Lacticaseibacillus paracasei subsp. paracasei: one gene and its partner. The protein of the gene in region 1 interacts with the protein of each later gene in a pairwise test. Links are inferred from orthologs where the notes say so. Each region holds a gene or a part of one and is shown in the gene's direction. Other genes may lie near its edges.

What was found.
Region 2: the proteins of nrdD (region 1) and nrdG interact in binary tests that used the Escherichia coli proteins (3 or more experiments, as listed by UniProt). The link is inferred for Lacticaseibacillus paracasei subsp. paracasei from one-to-one orthologs.

Annotation. Positions count from the first base shown.
Region 1 is NZ_AP012541.1:119,806-131,450, forward strand. What follows is about bases 4,310-7,212. They hold nrdD (anaerobic ribonucleoside-triphosphate reductase), read left to right. Parts: upstream 4,310-4,620; coding sequence 4,621-6,804; downstream 6,805-7,212. Other genes in these bases: LBPC_RS00600 (hypothetical protein), read left to right, coding at 7,031-7,212. Outside these bases: LBPC_RS00570 (LysR family transcriptional regulator), read left to right, coding at 1-754; LBPC_RS17190 (hypothetical protein), read right to left, coding at 746-967; LBPC_RS00575 (helix-turn-helix transcriptional regulator), read left to right, coding at 1,220-2,341; LBPC_RS00580 (PLDc N-terminal domain-containing protein), read left to right, coding at 2,408-2,623; LBPC_RS00585 (ABC transporter ATP-binding protein), read left to right, coding at 2,620-3,549; LBPC_RS00590 (ABC transporter permease), read left to right, coding at 3,546-4,307; more of LBPC_RS00600, read left to right, coding at 7,213-7,726; LBPC_RS00605 (helix-turn-helix transcriptional regulator), read right to left, coding at 7,741-8,349; LBPC_RS00620 (IS30 family transposase), read left to right, coding at 9,469-10,389. UniProt on the Escherichia coli protein: Catalyzes the conversion of ribonucleotides into deoxyribonucleotides, which are required for DNA synthesis and repair. Can reduce each of the four common ribonucleoside triphosphates.
Region 2 is NZ_AP012541.1:1,742,148-1,753,813, reverse strand. What follows is about bases 5,294-8,217. They hold nrdG (anaerobic ribonucleoside-triphosphate reductase activating protein), read left to right. Parts: upstream 5,294-6,428; coding sequence 6,429-7,007; downstream 7,008-8,217. Other genes in these bases: LBPC_RS08590 (sensor histidine kinase), read right to left, coding at 7,156-8,217; LBPC_RS08600 (heavy metal translocating P-type ATPase), read left to right, coding at 5,294-6,229. Outside these bases: purN (phosphoribosylglycinamide formyltransferase), read left to right, coding at 1-457; purH (bifunctional phosphoribosylaminoimidazolecarboxamide formyltransferase/IMP cyclohydrolase), read left to right, coding at 458-1,981; purD (phosphoribosylamine--glycine ligase), read left to right, coding at 2,168-3,406; LBPC_RS08605 (CopY/TcrY family copper transport repressor), read left to right, coding at 3,544-3,984; more of LBPC_RS08600, read left to right, coding at 3,977-5,293; more of LBPC_RS08590, read right to left, coding at 8,218-8,256; LBPC_RS08585 (response regulator transcription factor), read right to left, coding at 8,268-8,942; LBPC_RS08580 (ABC transporter ATP-binding protein), read left to right, coding at 9,196-9,966; LBPC_RS08575 (FtsX-like permease family protein), read left to right, coding at 9,950-11,666. UniProt on the Escherichia coli protein: Activation of anaerobic ribonucleoside-triphosphate reductase under anaerobic conditions by generation of an organic free radical, using S-adenosylmethionine and reduced flavodoxin as cosubstrates to produce 5'-deoxy-adenosine.

The DNA of each region.
Region 1 (11,645 bases):
ACTGGGTGTACGCCTGTTTGAACGTGGGTCGCGCGGTGTCCGACTCACTGGTAGCGGCCAACAGTTTATGACATACGCACAACAGATCGTTGAGACGGTTGCGGCAGCTGAGAACGCAGCGCGGCGTAGCGGTGAAGGTGAGATTGGCACACTGGCGCTGGGACTGACTTCTTCGGCCGGTGATGTCCTGCCGAGGCAAAAATTGCAGGCCTTTAATCGCCGCTATCCGCAGGTCGAGTTTGAGCTTTATGAGGACAACACTTATGGCATCCTCGACAAGTTACGCCGCAACATTCTGGATTTGGCCATCGTCCGAACGCCATTTAATGATGACGGTCTAGCTTCATGTCGCCTAAGCGGTGACCACATGATCGCCGTTGCTGCCGCGTCGCAGCCCTTGCCAGCCACGCTAACCATTCCCGACCTCAAGCAGCAGCCGCTGATTGTGTATCGCCGGTTTAGTTCGCTATTCAAAACCACGTTTGCCGAGTATGGCATCACACCGACAATTGCGGTGTTGTGTGATGACGCGCGCACGGCGTTGCATTGGGCCCAGATGGGGATGGGGGTGGCGTTGGTACCGGCGACCATGGCCGCTTTGGCGAGTCAGCAAAGTCACCTTGCCATGATTGATTATGAGCCATGGGTGACGCACATGACGCTCGTTTGGCAGCCTGAGTCGTTACACAATCCATTAGTGGCAAGATTTGTGGAGCAACTTTCGGGTGGGGAACCGGAGAAATATTCAAAATAAGGTTCGATTAGTTTTGTAGAAAGAGTCCTGAGCCGTGCCAAACTCCGCAATCTCCGGCCAGCTGGGGTGGCGACGCGTAGCTAGAGCGGAGACGGCGCTTCGAGCCCAAAAACCGGTCTCGAAGTCGCCTAACAACATCAGCGACAAAGCCCGGTCGCTGTGTTGTTTGCACGGCTGAGCCCCATCTGGCCTACGATTGCTCCGCCTTGGCACTGGGATCTTTAAATCCCTATGAATTATCCATAAAAGGGCCAACAATTCTGAGGCAAAAATTGTTGGTCCTTTTTCATGGATGTGAATGATGTCCAAATATCTTTGCATTTTTTGACGAATTACAAATGCTTGTTTTGTTGAGATGAATTATGAGTATCTCAATGGTTGATTTAGCGATGGCTAAGTTAACAACCGTTCGATATACTTACCCATATTGAGCCGCTACAATGATAAGTGAAAAGAGGGAACAAGATGGAAATTAATGTCGGTGCTGTGATCAGTGCTAATCGCAAGCAAAAAGGCATCACCCAGCAAGCTTTGGCAGATTTTGTCGGTGTTTCCAAAGCCTCGGTTTCAAAATGGGAGACAGGGCAAAGCTATCCGGATATTACGTTGTTGCCGATTCTGGCCGCTTATTTTGACGTTAGCATCGACAAGTTGATGGCCTATGATGCGCAACTGAGCAGCACGGAAATTCGTCGCATCTATACGTCAATGAAGCAGGCCTTTGAAACTCAACCGGGAGACGCGGTACTGAAATCAATTCGCAACTTGATTCGGCGGTATTACGCCTGCTATCCATTTTTGCTGCAAATGGGGCTGCTGATTTTGAATCATTACGATCTTTTACCGGGAACATCACAAACCGCGAAAGTTACCGAATATGTGAATGAAGCCCGCCTATTGTTTGTCCGTGTGCGGCAAAATAGCCAAAAGGCGCAGTTAACGGCAAAGGCGGTCGAACTGGAAGGCTATAGTCTGCTGTTGCTCCAACGACCCGATGATGTGTTAGCGTTGCTGGGCGAATATGTGCCAGAACAACTGCCTGCAGACAGTTTAATCGCCGGTGCTTTTCAGCAAAAAGGCGACTTGCGGCGTGCCATTGCAACCAGTCAAAGCGGTTTGATGCAGGACTTGAGCATCATCATGAGTCAACTGACTAATTACATGACCTTGCTAAATGATGATCCTAACCGATTGGCTGCGACGTATCAACGTGGGCAAGCGATTGCCAAGGCTTTTGATCTAGCAACACTCAATCCGGCAGTCTGGCTCAATTTCCAACTAGCTGCCTTGAATGGCTTTGCAAAACAAGATAAAACGGATGAAGCCGTGGCCCTTTTGCAGGAGTTCACGCATGTTTTGACGGCAACCAAAATGCCATTGACGCTGCATGGCGATGCTTACTTTGATGCCATTGAGCCATGGCTAGAACAACTGGACCTAGGTAGCCAATCACCGCGGGTTAGTGGTCAAGCCAAACAGGTTCTGGCTGATTTCGTCTTGCAAAACCCCGCATTGGCTAAGATCAGAACACTGTCAGAAGTGCAACCGTTGTTGGCTGAGTTAAAGCAAGTGAGCGGACATCGCTAGAACTCGTATGTACGGGCATTCAGAGCCTAAATAATTTAAATCAAAGCAAACCTTGGAGGAAAGAAAATGAATACCAATTGGCAACTATTTGCAGACTACTGGCCATTTTTAGTGCCACTGATCATTTTAGAATTTGGCTTGATGATCGCCGCAGTGATTCATATCCTGCGCCATCAGCATTATCGGTTCGGCAATCGTCTATTGTGGCTGTTGCTCGTGATTTTCATCCAGATCATTGGTCCGATTGTGTACTTTGTCTTTGGACGGGAGGATGAAAATTGAACATCCTAACTTTGCAACATGTCAGCAAGCATTTTGGTAGCAAGCAAGTGCTGCAAGATCTGAATCTGACTGTGCCGGCTGGGTCGATTTATGGCTTTGTTGGCGAAAATGGTGCCGGGAAAACCACGACCATGAAACTGATTCTAGGCTTGGATCAAGCCAGCGCCGGAGCCATTGAAGTCGCTGGTCAGCCTGTGCATTTCGGTGAAACGGAGACGAATCGGCAGACAGGTTATCTGCCTGATGTGCCGGCTTTTTATGGGTACATGACGGCACCAGAATACTTGAAATTATGCGGTCAGCTGACAGGTTTGCGCGGCGCTGAATTGCAGTCGCGGGTGGCTGCCATGTTGATCCAAGTCGGCTTGGCAGATGCCAAGCACCGTATCAGTGGCTTTTCGCGGGGGATGCGTCAGCGCTTGGGGATTGCGCAGGCCTTGCTCAACACCCCGAAACTCTTGATTTGTGATGAACCGACCAGCGCGCTTGATCCACAGGGCCGCACGGATTTTTTACAGTTATTGGCTAGTCTGCGTGGTCAGACTACGATTCTGTTTTCAACGCATATTCTGAGTGATGTGGAGCGGATTTGCGACCATGTCGGGATTCTACATCATGGCCGTCTACAAGTGAGTGCGCCATTGGACGATCTGAAGCAACAGTATGCTAAAAACCAGATTGCCTTGTCGTTTGCGACGACTGCCCAAGCGCAACAAGCCGCGCATTTGTTGGCAACCTTGCAGCAGCAGGGCCAGCTGACGCACCTTGAGCAACAAAAAAACAGTCTTCAAGCAGCATACACCGGTACCTATGCTGCCGCGGCTGATCGCGTCCTCACCATGTTACTTGAAGCCAAACTCATTCCGATCACGCTTGCCCAGCAAGAAGCCAATTTGGAACAGATCTTCATGGAGGTGACGCGATGAACGCAGCCATTATTTTCACCAAAAAAGAACTACTTGAAAGCTGGCGGACTCACCGCTTGTTGATTTTGACGGTTGTTTTCCTCATTTTCGGCATTTTGAGTCCGCTGATCGCCAAACTCATGCCGGAACTGTTAAAAGGCGGTCTGGGTGGCATTAAGGTGGCGGTCCCTAAGCCGACTTCGCTGGATGCATGGACCCACTATTACAAGAACATCACCCAGATGGGCATTTACGTGTTCGCCCTCATGCTTGGCAGTTGTGTCAGTCAGGAGATTCAACAAGGCACACTCGTTAACTTGGTCACCAAAGGCTTGCCGCGCTGGACGGTCATTGTTGGCAAAGCGATTGTCGGGATGTTGCTCTGGATCTGGATCACCAGCCTCGCCTTTTTGGTAACGTGGGCTTACACCGCGTACTACTTTCCTGATACGCGCAGCCCGCATGTGGTACTCGCGTTCTTACCATTATTAGTCTTTGGCTTATTCTTCCTCAGCCTGATCGTGTTTGGCTCCACACTAGCAACGAATAATTATGGCGGTTTGCTGCTGACGATTGTGGTGATGGCACTGTTGTATTTGGCACAAATGGTCAAAAGTTGGCAACATGCTAATCCGGTTGCCCTCATTGGCGACAATATGAAAATCCTTGTCAACAGTGATGCGCTAACGAAATTGATGCCGGCCATGGTCATTGCTGTCGTTGCCGCCGTTGTTTTATTTTTCGCGGCGATCAAGCTGCTGGATCGAAAAAAGCTTTAAAAAATTAGCCGAATTTTTGTTGATTAAACTCAAACTTCAACAAAAATATCGATTATTTTTGGGCTATGATCAAACGATTTTTGAAAAAGCAGAAGTCGGGTTCACATGCGCAAACGTTATAACACTCGGGCCTACCGTCGTTATCGTCAAGATGAATCGTGAACAACCAAATAATGCAAAACACACTATATAGTGTATGCAGTCGATAATTAACCACAAAATTTAGTGGATAACCCGTTACTTTTCCTGCTGAGTCTTGTATACTAGATACATTGTTACAAGCACTTCAAGTTAACGTAATGGGGGATTAGCCATGATCGAATTTTATACACAAATCAAGAAACGAGACGGGCGCATTGTTGATTTTGATGCATCCAAGATCAGCACTGCAATCACGAAGGCGGCAGAAAGTGTGGCAAAACTGGCACCGAGTGACGTGCTGACGATCGATCACTTGACGGATACGGTCACGGCTAAGATTCGCGATCGCTACCACGATGATGTGGAAATCGCGGAGATCCAAACAGTGGTTGAGCAGACCTTGATCGCTGCAGAAAAGTATAACTGGGCTGAAGCGTATACTGAGTATCGCTTGAAGCGTGATTTAGCTCGCAAACAGAAGCAAGATGTTAATTATAACGTCTCGCGCTTAGTGAATCGCGACGAAAGCGTTGTTAACGAAAATGCCAATAAGGACAGCCGGGTCTTTTCAACCCAGCGGGATCTAACTGCAGGCGCAGTGGCCAAGGCAATTGGCCTGAAAATGCTGCCGCCTGCTGTTGCCAACGCGCATTTACGTGGCGATATTCATTGGCATGATCTTGACTACACCCCGTTTATGGCCGAAACCAACTGTTGTCTGATTGATTTTGACTACATGTTGAACCATGGCTTCAGCATTGGCAATGCCGAAGTTGAACCGGCCCATTCGATTCAAGTTGCTGTGACGCAAATGACCCAGATCATCGCTAATGTGGCCTCCAGTCAATACGGCGGCTGCTCCAGCGATCGAACAGATCAGGTCTTGGCGCCATTCGCCGAGAAAAACTATCAAAAACATTTGCGTGAATTCGGCAGCGTGATTGATGATCCGGCTAAGCTGGAAGCACTGGCTGTGAAGCAGACTAAGAAGGATATTTATGATGCCTTGCAAACTTTGGAATATCAGGTGAACACCCTTTATTCCACCCAAGGCCAGACGCCATTTGTCACAGTCGGCTTCGGTTTGGGGACCAGTTGGATTGAACGCGAGATCCAAAAAGACATCCTGAAAATCCGAATTCTAGGTCTGGGTAAAGAACGGCGGACAGCCATCTTCCCGAAATTGGTCTTTACTTTGAAACGCGGTTTGAACCTGAAACCAGAAGATCCAAACTATGATATCAAACAATTGGCGATCGAATGTGCCACCAAACGGATGTATCCTGATGTCGTTTCCTATGACACCATCAAACGATTGACCGGTTCCTTCAAAGCACCAATGGGCTGCCGTAGCTTCCTGCAGGGTTGGACTGATCCAAAGACAGGCAAAGAAGTGAACGCTGGGCGGATGAATCTTGGTGTTATCACCGTCAACTTGCCGCGGATTGCAATGGAAGCCAATGGCGACAAGGCGAAATTCTGGAAGATTTTTGAAGAACGGATGCGCATCTGTAAGGAAGGCCTGCTCTATAAGGTTGAACGCACCAAACAAGCAACGCCAGAAAGCGCACCGATCCTCTACAAGTATGGGGCCTTTGGTCACAAGCTGGCTGACACCGACAGCATTGACGATCTTTTCAAAAATGGGCGGGCAACGGTTTCACTAGGTTATATTGGGTTATATGAAGTCGGTACTGTTTTCTACGGCTCTGCATGGGAAAAGAATCCCGATGCCAAGGCATTCTCAGTTTCAATCGTGAAGGCTTTGGACGATCACTGCAAGGCTTGGGAAAAACAATATGGCTACCACTTCTCGGTTTATGGCACGCCAAGCGAATCGCTAACCGACACCTTCTGCCGAGCAGATACGAAGAAATTCGGTATCGTGAAGGACATTACGGACAAGGAATACTATACCAACAGTTTCCACTACGATGTGCGCAAATCACCGACCCCATTTGAGAAACTTGATTTTGAAAAGGATTATCCGCAATACAGTGCCGGTGGCTTCATCCATTATTGTGAATACCCGAACCTGAAGCAGAACCCAAAGGCACTGGAAGCCGTTTGGGACTATGCGTATGACAAGATCGGCTATCTCGGCACCAATACGCCAATCGATCAATGCTTCAAGTGCGGGTTCAAAGGTGAGTTCACCGCAACGGCCAAAGGCTATCAATGCCCAGAATGCGGTAACCATGATCCAGCCACTTGCGATGTCGTCAAGCGCCTTTGTGGCTACCTCGGCAACCCGAACAAGCGGCCAATGGTTCACGGTCGTCAGGAAGAAATTATTCACCGGAAGAAACATATCACGTTTAGCCTGAATCAAGTGGCTAATCGGCGAGACAAGTAAGCCTTAGCAAATGCTCAGGTTGGGATAGTCGCGTAACGAAAAAAATCGTCCTTCGTGGGCGATTTTTTTCGTGGTTTTGTATCATGAACCTTCCTCGAATATTAGACTTTAACCTATCGTATTTTGAGCTAGACGGTTTTGATTCTGTTAGGGCGCGTGTACAATTCAAATCAAAAGTTGTGTCTAAATGAAGCATGTTCCTGTGGTGACAGAGTGGAGGTGCGCCATGGTAGCCGAGATTTTTACCGCCAAGCAATGGCAAACAGCAGAGCAGTGGAATAATGGATGGCTTTTTGTGATGGCTGTTGTGATTTTGATTGTGATTATTCATTTGCAGATTGTTGGATTTTATATTCACGAGCACTGGAAATGGTGGCTTATCGTGCCATTTGCTTTGGTGTGTATTGGACTAGCCGGGTTTAGCTGGGCGCGGACGGATAATGCCGCCAATGTCCAGTTCAATCAATGGGCAACGAAAATTACCCCACAGATTCGGACTAAGAAGCCAGCTTTATTTAAGTACGTACCTATTCCGATAGATGAAATTAGAACGTATGCGGGATTGAACGATTATCCAACCTTAACAACCTTACCAATGTATACACGGCATCAAATCACCGCACCAGTCACGTATTTGGGCCGAGATGCGCATGAGGCGTATTTTAAGTTTCGTGGATTAGTGTATCGTTATGCTGGCCCGACTCATATCGGTCAAGTGGCTGCCTTAGTTGGATACCGGTTCCATCTCAAAGATCGCGGCTATGCGCAACTGGGTTTCATTGACCCCGTCAAAACATTTACAGCAACACTCGTCATCCCTAGAGCACAAGCGAGCCAGCAGTATACGCCAACAAACGAAGTGGTCGTCACGCTTGATCAAATGGGGGGCGAATGGACAACGGAAAAGGTCTATCATGGATGATCTCTTGCGAGGATTTAGCGAGCATGTTGATGACGTGGCCATACTGGTTTAGTCATGAGGATCGTAACGAGGCCACTGAGCGTTATCAACAGTACTTGAAGATCAACACCTTGAACCGCGATAAGGACGATGCCTATCAATAAAAAGATCAAACCGAACACAGAAAAGCCGCCAGCAATCAGACTTCGACTCAAAACCGACCAGTCAGCAAAAATGCCCACCGATTTTGGACTGAGCATATAACTAAAAAGAAACAGAACCGCCACGTAAGACCACCAAATCAGCCGTGCAAGCCATTGTGGAAAGAATCCAAATAAGGTTGTGGCTGCCATCCCTGACATCATGGCAACAGCCGTCGTCATGACCGCCATGATCATTTGATGACGACTTATTTTGCTATCTTGGATCAGTTTTTCGTTTAGTTTTGGATCGTCAAGAATCAACGTATCAAGAGAGACCTCAAAAATTCTGGCAATACGCGTCACCATTTCTAGATCCGGCAGATTGCGGTCATTTTCCCAGTTGGAGACAGTATGGCGCGAAACGTGAAGCTGTTCCGCTAAGTTAACCTGCGTCATCTGGTGTGCCAAGCGGATCTGATGAAGCTGCTTTGAAAAATTCATGCTACTCACCTCGCTTGGGCTTATTGTGGCAAAGATGGATGGCGGTGGCAAGGTAGCGGGCTGGATAAGAAGACGCGTTATTCGAGACTGGGTCATTACCCGGGAAATAGTGCTGGAAGAAGTCGGGCAAACGAACCCACATTCGTTCTTTAGTTTCCGGTATAAAACATTGGTGTCCTATGGTTTTAAGAATTGCAACCTTTACGTAAGGGTGTACCCTATTGTCGTTGATATAATTGATGAATATCATTAATTACATAATAAGTGTTTCACTGGTTGTTTAAAAAAGACTTTGAATTTAGTTAGATGAATAAGGAGATGGTCAAATGACACTTGATATGAATGTTATGGCTTTCTGGCAAAATAAGTTAAAGGCTATCGGTCCGCGGCTAACAGCTACTGACAGTCACGCCAAATTTATTGAGTTATTGCAAGACGAAATTAAGAATCTTGGTTTTAACACTATCGAATTTCCTTTTAAAATTAATAGATGTCTTCAAAGCAGCTGTTCTCTTGAGAATGATTCAACAAAAGAAAAGATACCAAATTTAGGACCAGTTCCATATTCTGGAATCACCAAAGAAATGGGTGTGAAAGGAGAAATTAGATTCTTTCAATCAAAACACGATGTGAAGATCAAGGGTAAAGTGGTCGTTATTAAAGTGAAAAACTTTACGATCCCTAAGCTTTTATTAATGCATCAGGTTGCCAAGTACCCTCGGCATACTCACATTGGATTTAGCATAAGACACCCATTAGTTGCAGCCACATTGACCTTAGGTAAAATTCAAGCCGCCAAAGATAATGGTGCAGTCGGCGTTATTCTGGTTTGGGAACACATCAGTGAGGATCTCGCTAACCGCGAAGTTCTACCTTTTACTAATAGTTATCTGGGGATTCCTTCTGTTTGGGTATATCAAACCCAGCTGGAAGCTTTGAAGCGATGTCGTGATAGAAAGGAACCAGTAAGACTAACACTAACGGGACAATATGAGACAAATGTAACAACCCTAGATTGCATAATTAAAGTTACCACCCAGAAAATGTGAAAAAAGACCTGTCCGTTCTTGCTAAAATGGTGTTTGCATAACATACCATCTAGAGAGAAGGACAGGTCCCATGGCCATTATAACCTTAATTGAACGATCTCAGATAGAACTGATGCAACACAACACGATTCAATACATCGCCGCGACCTTAGGCCGCTCTCGTATTTCTATTAGGCATGAGCTTCACCGTTGCCCTGAAGGTGATTACTGCGCCATTATAGCTCAGGATCATGCCGATACTTGTCGGCATCGTTGTGGTCGGCACTCGATTTTAACGCCTAAGTTGAAGCGGATGGTAACTGAGAAGCTAAACCTAGGTTGGTCCCCTGAAATGGTCGGTTATGCCGTTCACTGTGCGCCACACACGATTTACCACTGGATTTATCAAAGACAAGTCGATTTTCAGCCAAGCCAACTCTTTGATCACGGTAAACGTCATAAAAGAAGACAAGACCTTCGGTCGCGCTATAACCAAGCAGTAGGCACCTCAATTGAGATTCGCAGTGAGTCAGCTAATCGGCGAACCGAAAAAGGACATTTAGAGATGGATACAGTTCGCGGTGGTCGCGGGTCAAAGGCTGCTGTTTTGACCATTGTCGATCGGGTGACACGTTTAATGGCGACAACTAAGCTTGAAAACTTATCACAAAATGCTGTTCTCAAGGGATTTGCAAGACTGATGGTGGACTTTCCGGGTCCGGTTCGATCAGTGACGGTTGATCACGGTAAAGAGTTTTCCTGCGATCAGGCGCTTACAAAGCGCTATCGGATACCGGTTTACTTTTGCCACGCCTATCACCCGAATGAACGGGGCACAAATGAACGGTTCAATCGAGAACTTCGCTACTATTTCCCGAAGGGAACACAGTTTGATCAGGTTTCAGAGACCGATATTCAACAAGCCACAGCGCTTATCAATAACAAACCTAGAAAATGTCTCCGTTGGCAAACCCCAGTTCAAGCAGTGAGCAAGCCTCTTTCTAGGTGGTAACTTTATTATTGCAATCTAGGCCAGACTTAGTTGTTTTGGGAGGTGATCTGATCGCGGGACCTATGCCTTTGGAAACGTTGTCGTTATTAAAACGCGTTTCCACCACATTCAAAACTGTGGGAATTATGGGAAACAACGATCAAGATATCGTTGATATTTATGCAAAAAAAAGAGTTGGACTATCTAGAAAGGCAACTGAGCAATTGACTTGGATAGCAAATCAATTGAGCTATAAGCAAGTGTCTTTCCTAAGAAACTTACTTCCCAGTATTAGTATTGGAAATTATTTCTTTTGTCATGCTGTGAAAAATGATAACACTACTGTTTTTTCTCCACGACAAAATAAAGCCTACATAGAGGCTTTATTTAAAGGAGTTCAAGAATCGTATATTATTTGTGGACATACTCATATACAGTTTGAATTGTCCTTGCCTAATAAAAAGATTATCAACGCAGGCAGCATAGGCATGCCATTCTCAAACCAATTTGGCGCGCAATGGTTGTGGCTGGAGGATAACAGAATTGAATATAAAAGAACCATTTTCAATCAACAAGCTGCAATACAATTGATTAGTCAGACTGAATACCCCTTCAAGAACGAATTTATTGCGAATAACCTTCGAAGTACAATATCCTTGAGTCAAGGATATAGCATCTTAAATACACTAATTCGCGCCCAAAATGCGCAACACGATTTAAGTTAATACGTAAAAGCATCTGGAATTATTTCTCAATTAAGCCGCTTGATGTTAAAGATCAGTGAGTATGAATTCCCTGTTAACCGCCTTAGTGAATTCGAAACAGATTGCCTAGGCCTCTTTAAAGTCATGGGTAACGACTGAAAATACTATTGAGGGGTATTGTCTATGCAACTTGGCAGCTAAGCGGTGATTTCACCACAGAAATAACGTTCGGTGGCATCGAGATTGGACACGTATTACCAATAGTGTCCTTGGTTAAACAGATGTTGTGGATCATACTTTGTTATCAGTTTTCTCAGTTTGCGACCTGTTTCTTCCGGCCAAATACGTTGACTTTCTTCTATCGATAGATCACTTGAGTAGGAACTATAGACACCCGTCCCTAAATCTTGTAGTGGGCCAAAAACCTCCTTAGCATGAGGCTCTGTGTCCTTTTGCAACCACATAGCTAAGAATACTTTCGCTTTTCGATCATGCCATGCAGTTTCATCAGCATTAATGGTATTTAGCGGGCCGTCAATTGCTCTCATTTCAATACCAATGATTCCTGGAGAA
Region 2 (11,666 bases), 1.6 Mb from region 1 along the record:
ATCACAGGCGCCGGTGATTCAAAAGGCTGCCGCACGCAACATTTTGACGATCGTAGTTGATTTTAAAAGCTATCCTAATAAAACGGCGGCAGAGACGGCCATCTTAGAACAGTTACCGCCAGTATCTGCCTTGATTTTGGCCGGTTACATGCGTATCATCGGGCCAACCCTTTTAAGGGCATTCCCTAAAAAAATCATCAACTTGCATCCAGCTTTACTACCTAGTTTTCCAGGGCGCCAAGGTATTCAGGATGCTTTCGACTACGGGGTGAAAGTCACCGGCGTCACGGTGCATTTTGTGGATGCTGGCATTGACACCGGCGAGATTATCGCCCAAGTGCCAGTCAATATCACTGATGGTATGAGCTTAGCCGAGCTTGAGCAGGCGATCCATCGCCAAGAACATCAAATTTTCCCTGCAACTGTGAAGAACCTCATTCAAGAAGGAGCGATTTAAGTGAAGCGTGCATTGTTAAGTGTTTCGGATAAAACAGGTTTGGTCTCTTTTGCCAAAGGTTTGATTGATCGAGGATTTGAATTAGTCTCAACCGGCGGCACGCATCGCGAACTGGCTGCGGCCGGTATTGCGGTGACCAGCGTTGAAGAGGTGACTGGTTTTCCCGAGATGCTCGATGGTCGGGTGAAGACACTGCATCCAAAGATTCATGCTGGCATTCTTGCACGCCGCGATGATCCAGCCCATATGGAAGCGTTAGCTGACCACGACATTCAACCGGTCGATTTGGTTTGTGTCAATCTCTATCCGTTTGCCGCCACAATCAAACGCCCAGATGTTACAAGGGCAGAAGCTATCGAACAAATCGATATCGGTGGCCCTTCTGCCTTACGTGCAGCAGCTAAAAATAGCGACAGTGTCTGGGCAGTCGTTGATCCGGCCGATTACGAGGCTGTTTTAACCGGCCTTGACCAAGACGATGCTCATCTGCGTCAAAAGCTGGCTGCTAAGGTCTTTGCCATCACAGCGGCTTATGATGCTCAAATTGTGCATTATCTTGATCCTGAGCCATTTCCCGAGCACTTCACACCGACCTACACAAAGCGCCAAGATTTGCGCTATGGTGAAAATAGCCATCAGCAAGCTGCGTTTTACGTTGAACCTGATCCGAATCCAACTAGCCTTGCCGCTGCCAAACAGTTGCACGGTAAAGAACTGTCCTATAACAACATCAAAGATGCTGATGCTGCGCTAGCGATGCTTCGTGAATTTTCCGAGCCAGCGGTTGTGGCTGTCAAACATATGAATCCTTGTGGCATTGGTCTTGGAAAAACCATTGAAGGCGCTTGGGACAAAGCCTATGCTGCTGATCCGATGTCGATTTTTGGTGGCATCATCGCCTTGAATCGGCCTGTAGATCTAGCAACTGCCGAAAAAATGCACAAACTTTTTCTTGAAATCATTATGGCACCGGCATTTGATGATGATGCTTATGCTGTGTTGGCCAAAAAGAAAAACGTCCGGCTGCTTACAATCAATACAGCTGATACGCCGGCTGAATTAGGAACAGAGACGACAGCAATTTATGGCGGGTTACTGATTCAAACGCGGGACAATCAGACAGAAACACCGGCTGATTTGACTGTTGTGACAACGGTGAAACCCACAGACGAGCAGCTCAAGGCACTTGCTTTTGCGCAAACAGTCGTCAAACACGTGAAGAGTAACGCGATCGTTGTTGCCCAAGCTGATCAGACGTTAGGCATTGGGGCAGGACAAATGAATCGGATTGGTTCGGTTGAGTTAGCCCTCACCCAGGCCCAACAAAACGACAACTTTGCTGGCGCCGTCATGGCCAGTGATGCCTTCTTCCCAATGGACGACTGCGTTGATTACGCGGCTAAGCATGATATCAAAGCCATCATCCAACCAGGCGGCAGTATTCGGGACAAAGATTCTATAGAAAAGGCTAACCAGTACGGTATTGCGATGGTGACAACTGGTGTCCGTCATTTTAGACATTAAAAAGAAGAGCGTGAACAGGCGCGTTTAGAAACCGGAGCATAAGTGGTCTTGAGGTGAACTGGCTGGGTTTTGGCCAGATAGCTTCAAGGTTCTGATGTATAGGTTTCCGCGCCTATGAGCGCATTTAAGAGAAAAACAGGCGCGTTTATAAAGCTTCCCCACCAGCAAATACACTAGGAGGTTACGATGAAACAGGTTTTGATCATTGGCGGCGGCGCCCGGGAAAGTGCCCTTGCTTTAAAATTCAAACAGTCTCCGCAAGTTGATCATGTCTATGTGGCGCCAGGTAATCCGGCAATGACCTTGCTGGGAGTTGATCCGATCAACATTGATGACAATGACTTTACCAAGTTGATTGACTTTGCTGAGACCCACCAAATTGATCTGACTTTTGTGGGTCCCGAAGTGCCGTTAGCCGCTGGGATTGTCGATGCTTTTCAGGCAGCTGATCAACCGATTTTTGGCGTCACCAAGAAAGTTGCCCAGTTAGAGGCCAGCAAAACGTTTGCCAAGGATTTTATGGCGCGCCATCAGTTGCCGACTGCCGGCAGCAAGACGGTTCACAATGCTATTGATGCCCATGCCGAAGCCGCGACAATGGGCTTGCCACTAGTCTTGAAAAAGGACGGTTTGGCAGCCGGAAAAGGCGTCGCTATTGCCCAAGATGCTGAAACGCTGGATGAAACGATCGAAAAAATGTATGCCGATTCTCCAGATGCAACGGTGCTACTTGAGCAATATCTTGCGGGTGAAGAAGCCTCTGTCATGGCCTTGTTTAATGGCGAAAAGCGTGTCATTCTGCCGCTTTCTCAGGATCACAAGCGGCGTTTTGCCAATGATCGTGGTCCTAATACAGGCGGAATGGGGGCGATTAGTCCGTTACCGCAATTTAACGATGATCAAGTAGCCGCTGCCCATCAGCTTGTGGATGCAACGTTAAAGGGCATGCAGGCTGATGGCTTAGATGGTCAAGGGGTCATGTACATTGGACTGATCTTCACACCTGACGGACCGAAGATTTTGGAATATAACATGCGTTTTGGCGATCCAGAAACGCAAGTCCTGCTGCCGCAAATCACAAATGATTTTTATCAACTGATTAGCGACTTATTAGCAAACCGCCAACCTAGTTTGACGTTGAGCGATAAGGCCTATGCTTGCTTTGTTGCCGTTAATCCTGCGTACCCGAGCAGCGCGCTCAAGACAGTTCCCGTCATTGTGCCGACAGATTGGCCAGAGGGAACTTGGCTTCCAGCAGGAGTGGCGAAAAGTGACCACGGCTGGGAAAGTCATGCTGGTAGAATCTTCTCCGTAGTAGCTGGGGCGGAGTCTTTGCCGGATGCCGTTAAAGCGGCAAAAACAGCCATGGAGAAAATTCAAGGCGTTTTGGATTATCGCACTGATATTGGGTTCCACACACTGTAAAAGTGAATGAATACAATCGCGCCTCGGCTGGCTAGCCGGGGTATTTTTGTGCGCTCAAGAAACTGCGGTTGACTTTTATGGTTTACAGTTGTAAATTAAAGGTGTTGATAGATTACAGATGTAAACGGAGGCAAGCGATGGAAACACCGAAAGTTGAAATTTCCCAGTCTGAATGGGAGGTTATGCGAATTATCTGGACACTTGGTCCACTGACAAGTAGCACGCTTGCAACAATTCTTGCTGAAAAAATGGGCTGGAAAGTGGCAACGACCAAAACCTTTTTAGGACGGTTAGTCAAAAAAGGCGCCTTAACCACTGAAAAAAATGGACGTGAATTTCTTTATCACACTGCAGTGGGTGAACAAGAGTCTATGGATGCCGCCGTGGCGGAATTATTTAGCCACCTTTGTCAAATGAAAATCGGCACGGCCATCAATCACTTGATGACGAACGTCACCCTTTCGAAACATGATATTGAGATCTTGCAACAAACGCTTTTAGCGAAGCAGCACGATGCGCCGAAAACAGTTAGTTGTAATTGTTTACCAGAAGGTTGTAAGGAGGCTGCACATGAATGACGATGAAATGAAAGCGATGAACGATACGAAAAGATCACAGACTGACAAAAAAGATCAAATGAACCACGATCATATGGCGATGGGTCACCATGGCGATATGGACCACATGCACATGGATCACGACTCTGAAGAAGAGCATGCTGGCATGGCGAAGATGCAGATGGAACCGGGTTCAATGGATCATGCAGCAATGGATCAGATGCACATGAATCACGGCGCGATGGATCACATGCACATGCATATGGATCACGGCTCGATGGATCATGGCGGGGGTCACATGATGCATATGGGAAATCTCAAGCAAAAGTTTTGGGTGAGTTTGATCGTCATGATACCCGTGTTGTTGCTTTCGCAGTTCATGGGGATGGATATCCACCTCGGCGTTTTGCAATTGCCAATAGTTTTTCCTGGGTCTGATTGGCTTGTCCTGATTCTTTCGTCATTTCTATTCTTCTATGGCGGTTGGCCATTTTTGACCGGCGCTAAATCAGAGTTGCAAAGTCGCCAGCCCGCAATGATGACTTTGATTGCAATGGGGATCACCGTTGCGTACGGTTACTCGCTTTATGCTTTCGTCATGAATCACTTTATCGCGCCACATGCTATGGTGATGGACTTCTTCTGGGAACTGGCCACTTTAATTGTGATCATGTTGCTGGGTCACTGGATTGAAATGAATGCTGTGATGGCGGCTGGTAATGCGGTTGAAAAATTGGCTGCATTATTGCCAAATCAGGCGCATGTGGTTCATGGCGACAGTGTGATGGATATGCCATTGTCAGAGGTTCAGGTTGGCACGCGATTACGGGTTTTGGCTGGTGAACAAATGCCAGCTGATGGCGAAATCGTAAGCGGCAGCAGTAGTGTCAATGAATCGCTTGTCACAGGCGAAGCCAAGGCTGTTCGTAAGGCAGGCGGTGATAAAGTTATTGGTGGTTCCATCAACGGAGATGGGGTCATTGAAATCCAAGTGACAGGTACTGGTGAAAGCGGCTATTTAGCCCAAGTAATGAAGCTTGTACAAAGTGCGCAAGCAAATAAAAGTAAGGCCGAGGGCATGGCCGACAAAGTTGCCGGCTGGTTGTTCTATGCCGCGTTAGCTATTGGTATTCTGGCGTTTATTCTCTGGATGCCAAGCGGCCTGGCCACCGCTTTTGAACGGATGGTCACCGTCTTCATTATTGCTTGTCCACATGCATTAGGGTTGGCGATTCCGCTTGTCATTGCTCGGAGTACCAGTATTGGCGCCACGAATGGGTTGTTGATTCGCAATCGCCAAGCGCTTGAAACAGCCAAGCGAGCCAAGTACATGCTAATGGATAAGACAGGGACGCTGACTGAAGGCAAGTTTACGGTTGCCACAACGTTGCATTTTGCTGATCAGAGTCAGGAAGAAATTCTAGCAACCATGGCCGCCTTGGAAAGTCATTCCGAGCATCCGCTTGCAACTGGGATTAAAGCGGCAGCAATTGAGCAAAAGCTAACAGTGCCAGCTGCTGAAAATGTTCAGGTCATGAAGGGTGTCGGGCTGTCAGGCACAGTCGACGGCATTCAGTATGAGATTGTGAATGCCCGATATTTACAGGATCATCAGTTGACCTACGATAAAACCCAGGCTGATCAGTGGGCTGCTGCCGGAAATTCGTTAGCCTTTTTGCTGAAAGGTCAGCACGTTTTGGGCATGGTGGCTGAAGGCGATCAGTTGAAGTCTTCCAGTAAGGCATTTGTTGCCGAGTTGAAACAGCAGGGGATTACGCCTGTGATGCTGACTGGTGATAACCATGAAACTGCTAAGAAAGTGGCCGGTCAGCTTGGTCTGACGGAATTTCAGGCAGAGTTAAAACCTGAAGACAAAGTTGCGCAAGTGAAGGCTTATCAACAGCATGGCGTTGTCATGATGGTTGGTGACGGGGTCAACGATGCGCCTAGTTTGGCTCAAGCAGACATCGGTGTTGCAATTGGAGCTGGGACGGATGTCGCGATTGATACCGCCGATGTTGTCTTAGTTCATAGTGACCCGGCCGATATTCTCAACTTCTTGTCATTGGCAAAAGCAACTAACCGGAAAATGGTTCAAAACCTTTGGTGGGGTGCTGGTTACAATATTCTGGCGATTCCGCTTGCTGCAGGGATTCTTGCCCCCGTTGGCTTCATTCTCAGTCCTGCGGTCGGTGCTGCGATCATGTCGTTGTCAACGATTGTTGTGGCTTTGAATGCAATGACACTGCACTTAAAGCGCGCTTAATAAGTCACGTGTATGACGTATAGCATCAGAGAATGCCGGCCTGGCGTCAAGATATAGATGACAGGCCGGCATTTTGTGTACAACTGATACTACATCTTGGGGGTGAAACGTGATACGATGAAAAAAGTGGATTCACAAGACTAAACAGCTGGGTGCGTGACACCACGTGGGTTGGCACACCCTCAAGGAAGGCAGACATATGATCGAAAATAAATTACCCCAAAATCCCAAACCTAAAGAATGGCTTGCCAGTGAGCTTTCACAGCAACGCATCGCCGATTACAAACCGTTTAACTTTGTTGACGGCGAAGGGGTTCGGTGTAGTTTATATGTCTCCGGTTGCCGTTTCGCTTGCCCTGGTTGCTACAATCGGGTTGCACAAAATTTTCGTTATGGTAAACCTTATACACAAGAACTTGAGGATCAAATCATGACCGATCTTAGTCAAAGTTACGTACAGGGTCTGACGCTGTTAGGCGGCGAGCCTTTCCTAAACACGCAAGTCTGCATTCGCTTGTGCAAACGAATTCGTCAAGAATTCGGGCATGAGAAAGACATTTGGAGCTGGAGCGGCTATACGTATGATGAATTGATTCAGGATTCAGACGATAAACTTGAGTTGCTAAAATTGATCGATATTTTGGTTGACGGTCGCTTTTTGTTGGCGCAAAAGGATCTGACCTTACAGTTTCGTGGCAGTGCTAACCAGCGCATCATTGACGTACCAGCAACAATGGCGGCTGGCGAAGTCAAGTTGTGGAAAAATCTGATTCGTTAGTTCGTTCAGGCAATTCGAAGGACGATAAGATAATCTATTAAAAAATCGGCATCAGAGGCTGCTTGCCTCTGGTGCCGATTTGGTTGAATAGGTGGCTCTCAATTTTGAGATCTAGGGTTGATTCAACTACTTGATGCTATCTTATTCGTCAGCTGTCTGGATGTGACCTAGTCTGGGTTTGCACAGCAATCGCGTGGGATTCAGGATGGTGCACAGTTTGATCGGCCTCACCATAATAGCTCACGTAAGGAAAATGGATTGTGACCGTGGTACCTTGATTGATTACCGAGGTTAACGACAAGTGATGGCCAAGTTTTTCAGCTAACTTTTCAGCCAAGAACAAGCCTAATCCCGTTGACTTATGATTCGAAAGGCGCCCATTACTGCCCGTGAATCCCTTCTCAAAAACACGATGTTGCTCATCTTTGGGGATGCCGATACCGGTATCAGTAATCTGTAGTTGCGTTTCCTTCCCGGTGTTACGAATGAGAGCCGTGATTCGGCCTCCTTCTGGCGTATATTTGACCGCATTGGAGATGAGCTGAGCAAGAATAAAGCGAAGCCACTTGTTGTCTGTCAATACGATTTGATCGGTGCCATTCAGTCTGAAAGATAGTCGTTTATTGATAAAGCCGTTCCGCTGGTTGGCGACTACGTCATTGATGAGCGGGCGCAATGATGTCTCATGCAGCAAATAATCCTTTGAAAAGCTGTCGAGACGCGAGTAATACAAGACTTGCTCGACATAAAATTCGATTTGATCCAATTGCAGATTCAAATTATCCAGTTTGTCATCAGGTACTTGCCCCTCAAAACTTTCGGCCAGCAACGTCACTGCCGCGAGCGGTACTTTGATTTCGTGCACCCAAGAATCAATGAAGTCTTTTTGATCTTGCTGTTGTGCTAGCAGGGCAGTTACTTGTTGGCGATGCTGGGTCAAAATTTGATTGTACGTTTTCGTCACAAGTTGTTCGGTTGCGGATTCACCGCCAGGCAAGGGCCAATCTAACGCAGCCTCCTGAGCATCGATCCGTTCCTGAAGCCGAGCTGCGAACCGCCGTACGCGCCAATACCGTGCGATCAAAAAAGCGCTGGCCAATAGTGTCACTAACAACACAGCGTACCAAAGCGTCATGGCCTTAACGCGATGCTGCGGGTCAAGCCAGATGATCAAGGCCGCCAGACCAACACAAAGAATATAGCCACCAATCGGGCTTAAATGATCCTTTAAATAATCACGAAACCGCATCTGCCAGCCTCCTAAGGAACGATGTAACCTTGTCCAACCTTGGTTTGAATATAATCTTTCAACCCGGCTTCCTCGATTTTTTTGCGCAGGCGATTAATGTTGACGGTAAGTGTATTGTCATCAACAAATCGCTCGTCTTGCCATAAGTCCTTTAATAACCGGGAACGGCTGACGATTTGACCGTGTTGCCGGATCAAGATTTGTAACAGTTTATATTCATTTTTTGACAGGTTAATTTCGTTTTCGCCAATTTGTGCCGTACCGTTTTTGAGGTTCAACATCAAGCCGTTGTGTTCCAAAACATCGGTTCCTTGATCAGCATAATTGTAGGTTCGTCGAAGCAAGGCGTTGATTTTTGCGATCAACACTTCCATGGCAAACGGCTTATTCAAAAAGTCGTCAGCGCCCATATTCATTGCCATGACCATATCCATATTCGTGTTACGACTAGAAATGAAAATCACAGGGACCTTTGATACTTCACGGATTTTTTGAACCCAATAATAGCCGTCAAAAACTGGTAGATTAATATCCAATAAGACTAAATGGGGTTTTTCTTGCAAAAAGTCATCAAATACAGCATTAAAATCGGTTACCACAACTGGATCAAATTGCCATTTTTTTAAGTTATCAGCGATCAGCCCACTAATCGTCAGATCGTCCTCTACGATCATGATTTTAAACACGTGACCAACTCCATTTCTGCTCTAATGGTATAAGTTTTGGGAAGGAAGCACAAGCGCGAACAAGGTCAATAAGACCAGTTTTTATGAGCTGGGTTTGTCCGGCTTTTAGGAAGCCGCAATCTTCTAATAAATAAGTTTTCAGGATTTACTTTAAAATGTAAACTAAGAGCAACAAACCCGAGATTCTTTGTCTAACGGGAGTTGGCAGCACATGCATAACACGTTTTTGGTATGATAATGGCGGAGGTGCGCGATGGCAATTCTTGAAGTATCTAACTTGAGCAAGATTTTTGGACAACGGCATGATCGAGTTCGCGCTTTGAACGACCTTAGCTTTCAGGTCAACGCGGGTGAGTTCGTCGGCATTATGGGACCAAGTGGCGCCGGAAAGTCAACATTGCTCAATATTTTAGCAACGATTGAGACGCCAAGTACCGGAAAAGTCAATATTGCAGGGAACGATCTTGAGGCCCTTAATGAACGACAACAAGCGGCTTTTCGTCGAGATCATCTTGGTTTTGTGTTTCAAGACTTCAACTTATTGGATGATATGACGGTGACGCAAAATGTTTTGTTGCCGCTAACCTTGCAGCAAGAGCTTCAGCCTGATCGTGCTGAACGATTACAGACAGTCGCGAATCACCTTAACTTAACTCCCATTCTGCAGGCTTTTCCGGGGGAGTTAAGTATGGGACAACGACAACGCGTCGCGGCTGCTCGCGCTGTGATCACCCAACCCGATCTTTTGTTGGCAGATGAACCGACTGGCAGCCTCGATTCATTAGCAGCAACTGATTTTTTAAACTATCTGCGTCAATTAAACGAAAAAGAAAAAACCACGATATTGATGGTGACGCATGATCCCTTCACCGCGAGCTTCGCAAGTCGCATCATCTTCATCAAAGATGGGGCATTTTTTGCTGAAGTAACGCGTGGTAAGTCCCGCCAGCAGTTTTTTGACCGAATTATTGATATGGAAGCAACTGTCAGTGGAGGAGGCCATACCCGTGTGGCATCTGATTAAGACAAATTTACGGCGCCATCGTCACGAGGATGGCTTGCAGGTACTAGTGGCAGCATTGATCAGTGCCGTTATGTATGCCATTGGGGCGGTTGCGAATAATGAACCGATTTTGAGCGATGCCAGCAAGCGGCTTGGGGATCTGGATATTGTTCCGATTCTATTGATGATTGTGATGATGGTCTTAGCACTTTTTGCGATCAGTTTTTTGCTTTATTTCAACACTTTACTCATTGCTCGTCGTGATCGAGAAATTGGGCTATATCGTTTGCTTGGTTTGTCTGGGGCCAAATTAGGATTGTTAGTCTGTATTGAGAGTTTAATGATCGGTATATTCGGAATGGCTCTGGGTCTCTTACTCGGATTGATTATCTCACCTTTATTGGGCATGGTGCTGATTCGATTGATGGCCTTGCACACACCGATTAGTTTGATGCTCTCTTTCCCAGCTATGGTTGATGTCGTGATTTTAATGGGCGTTGTCTACCTATTAGTGGGCAGCATCAATGCCATTTATGTTCAAAACCCATTGCGTAATTTTATTCGCCAGCAGGATGTCTCGGCCGCTCCCAAACCGCAAACATGGTGGCGGTTTTCCCTTGGCATTGCTGGCGTCGTTTTGTTGGCTGGCAGTCTGTTTACGATGGTCCATTTGTTACCAGTTAGTGGCGTGTTGATGCATATACTGCCGCGAACTCAGGGGCGTTTGATTCCACCATTGTTAATGGGATTCATGCTAGTGGCTTTGTTGCTGGGACTTTTCCTCGTTTTTGAGGAGTTTCTGCCTGGCATAGTGGCTTGGTTCCAGCAACGAAGTCAAATGAAGACGCGCAATGCGCATGCCATCTCAAGACATTTGATCATTAAACGACTTCAAGGGAACGCGCATTCATTGTGGCTAACAACATTGCTGTGTGCGATTACGATTACGATGCTTGGCAGTTCTGCTATGTTGTTTCAATATAATCAGGATCTGGTTCAGCGCGAGATTCCGACGACTGTGGTTGCAGCAGGGGCAGGCGTGGATAATGTCACGAAAATTTTAGCAAAAGCTAAGGTCAAACCAACTCAAGCAATTATCCTATCTTCGAAACTTGTGTATGCCGAAATTCGACTAAGAGATCAGGCCGATCAGGTCCGAAAACAACCTGGTGTTTATAATGTGATTGCGATGCGGGATTATCAACGCGCTGCCCACTTACAGCACTATTTAGCTCCTGTTAGACTTCGTGGGAACGAAGCACTTCTAATGCTGCCAACGCGAACCAGTTTCCGACCAGTCGGTGCCCGCCGCAATCCTGATCGAGCCATCATATTGCCGGGTAGCGATGCGTCATTATTGTTAACACGAACAACCAATCTTTTCCCGACCGGCAGAAACAATTTTTTTGACCGGGGGTTGCTTGTCAGTGATCGGACGTTTGACATGCTTGAAGGAACGACTGATCGATTGTATATGGCTCGCTTACCTAAGTCCAAAGCAACCGCCGCTGCGTTGCGACAATTACAGCACTTGGAGAATAGTCAAAATCTTCAAGAGTATGTCAATATTGGCAGTTCTGAGCGGGATGGCAATGATTTGAGAGTGACAGATCGAGCCAGCACTACCTTGAACTTTTGGCGCAATCCGTTGGGAATTCAGTCCTTCCAGCAGGGAATTGTGAACACTTTGTATGGCTTTTTGTTCTTTCTGATTTTATTGC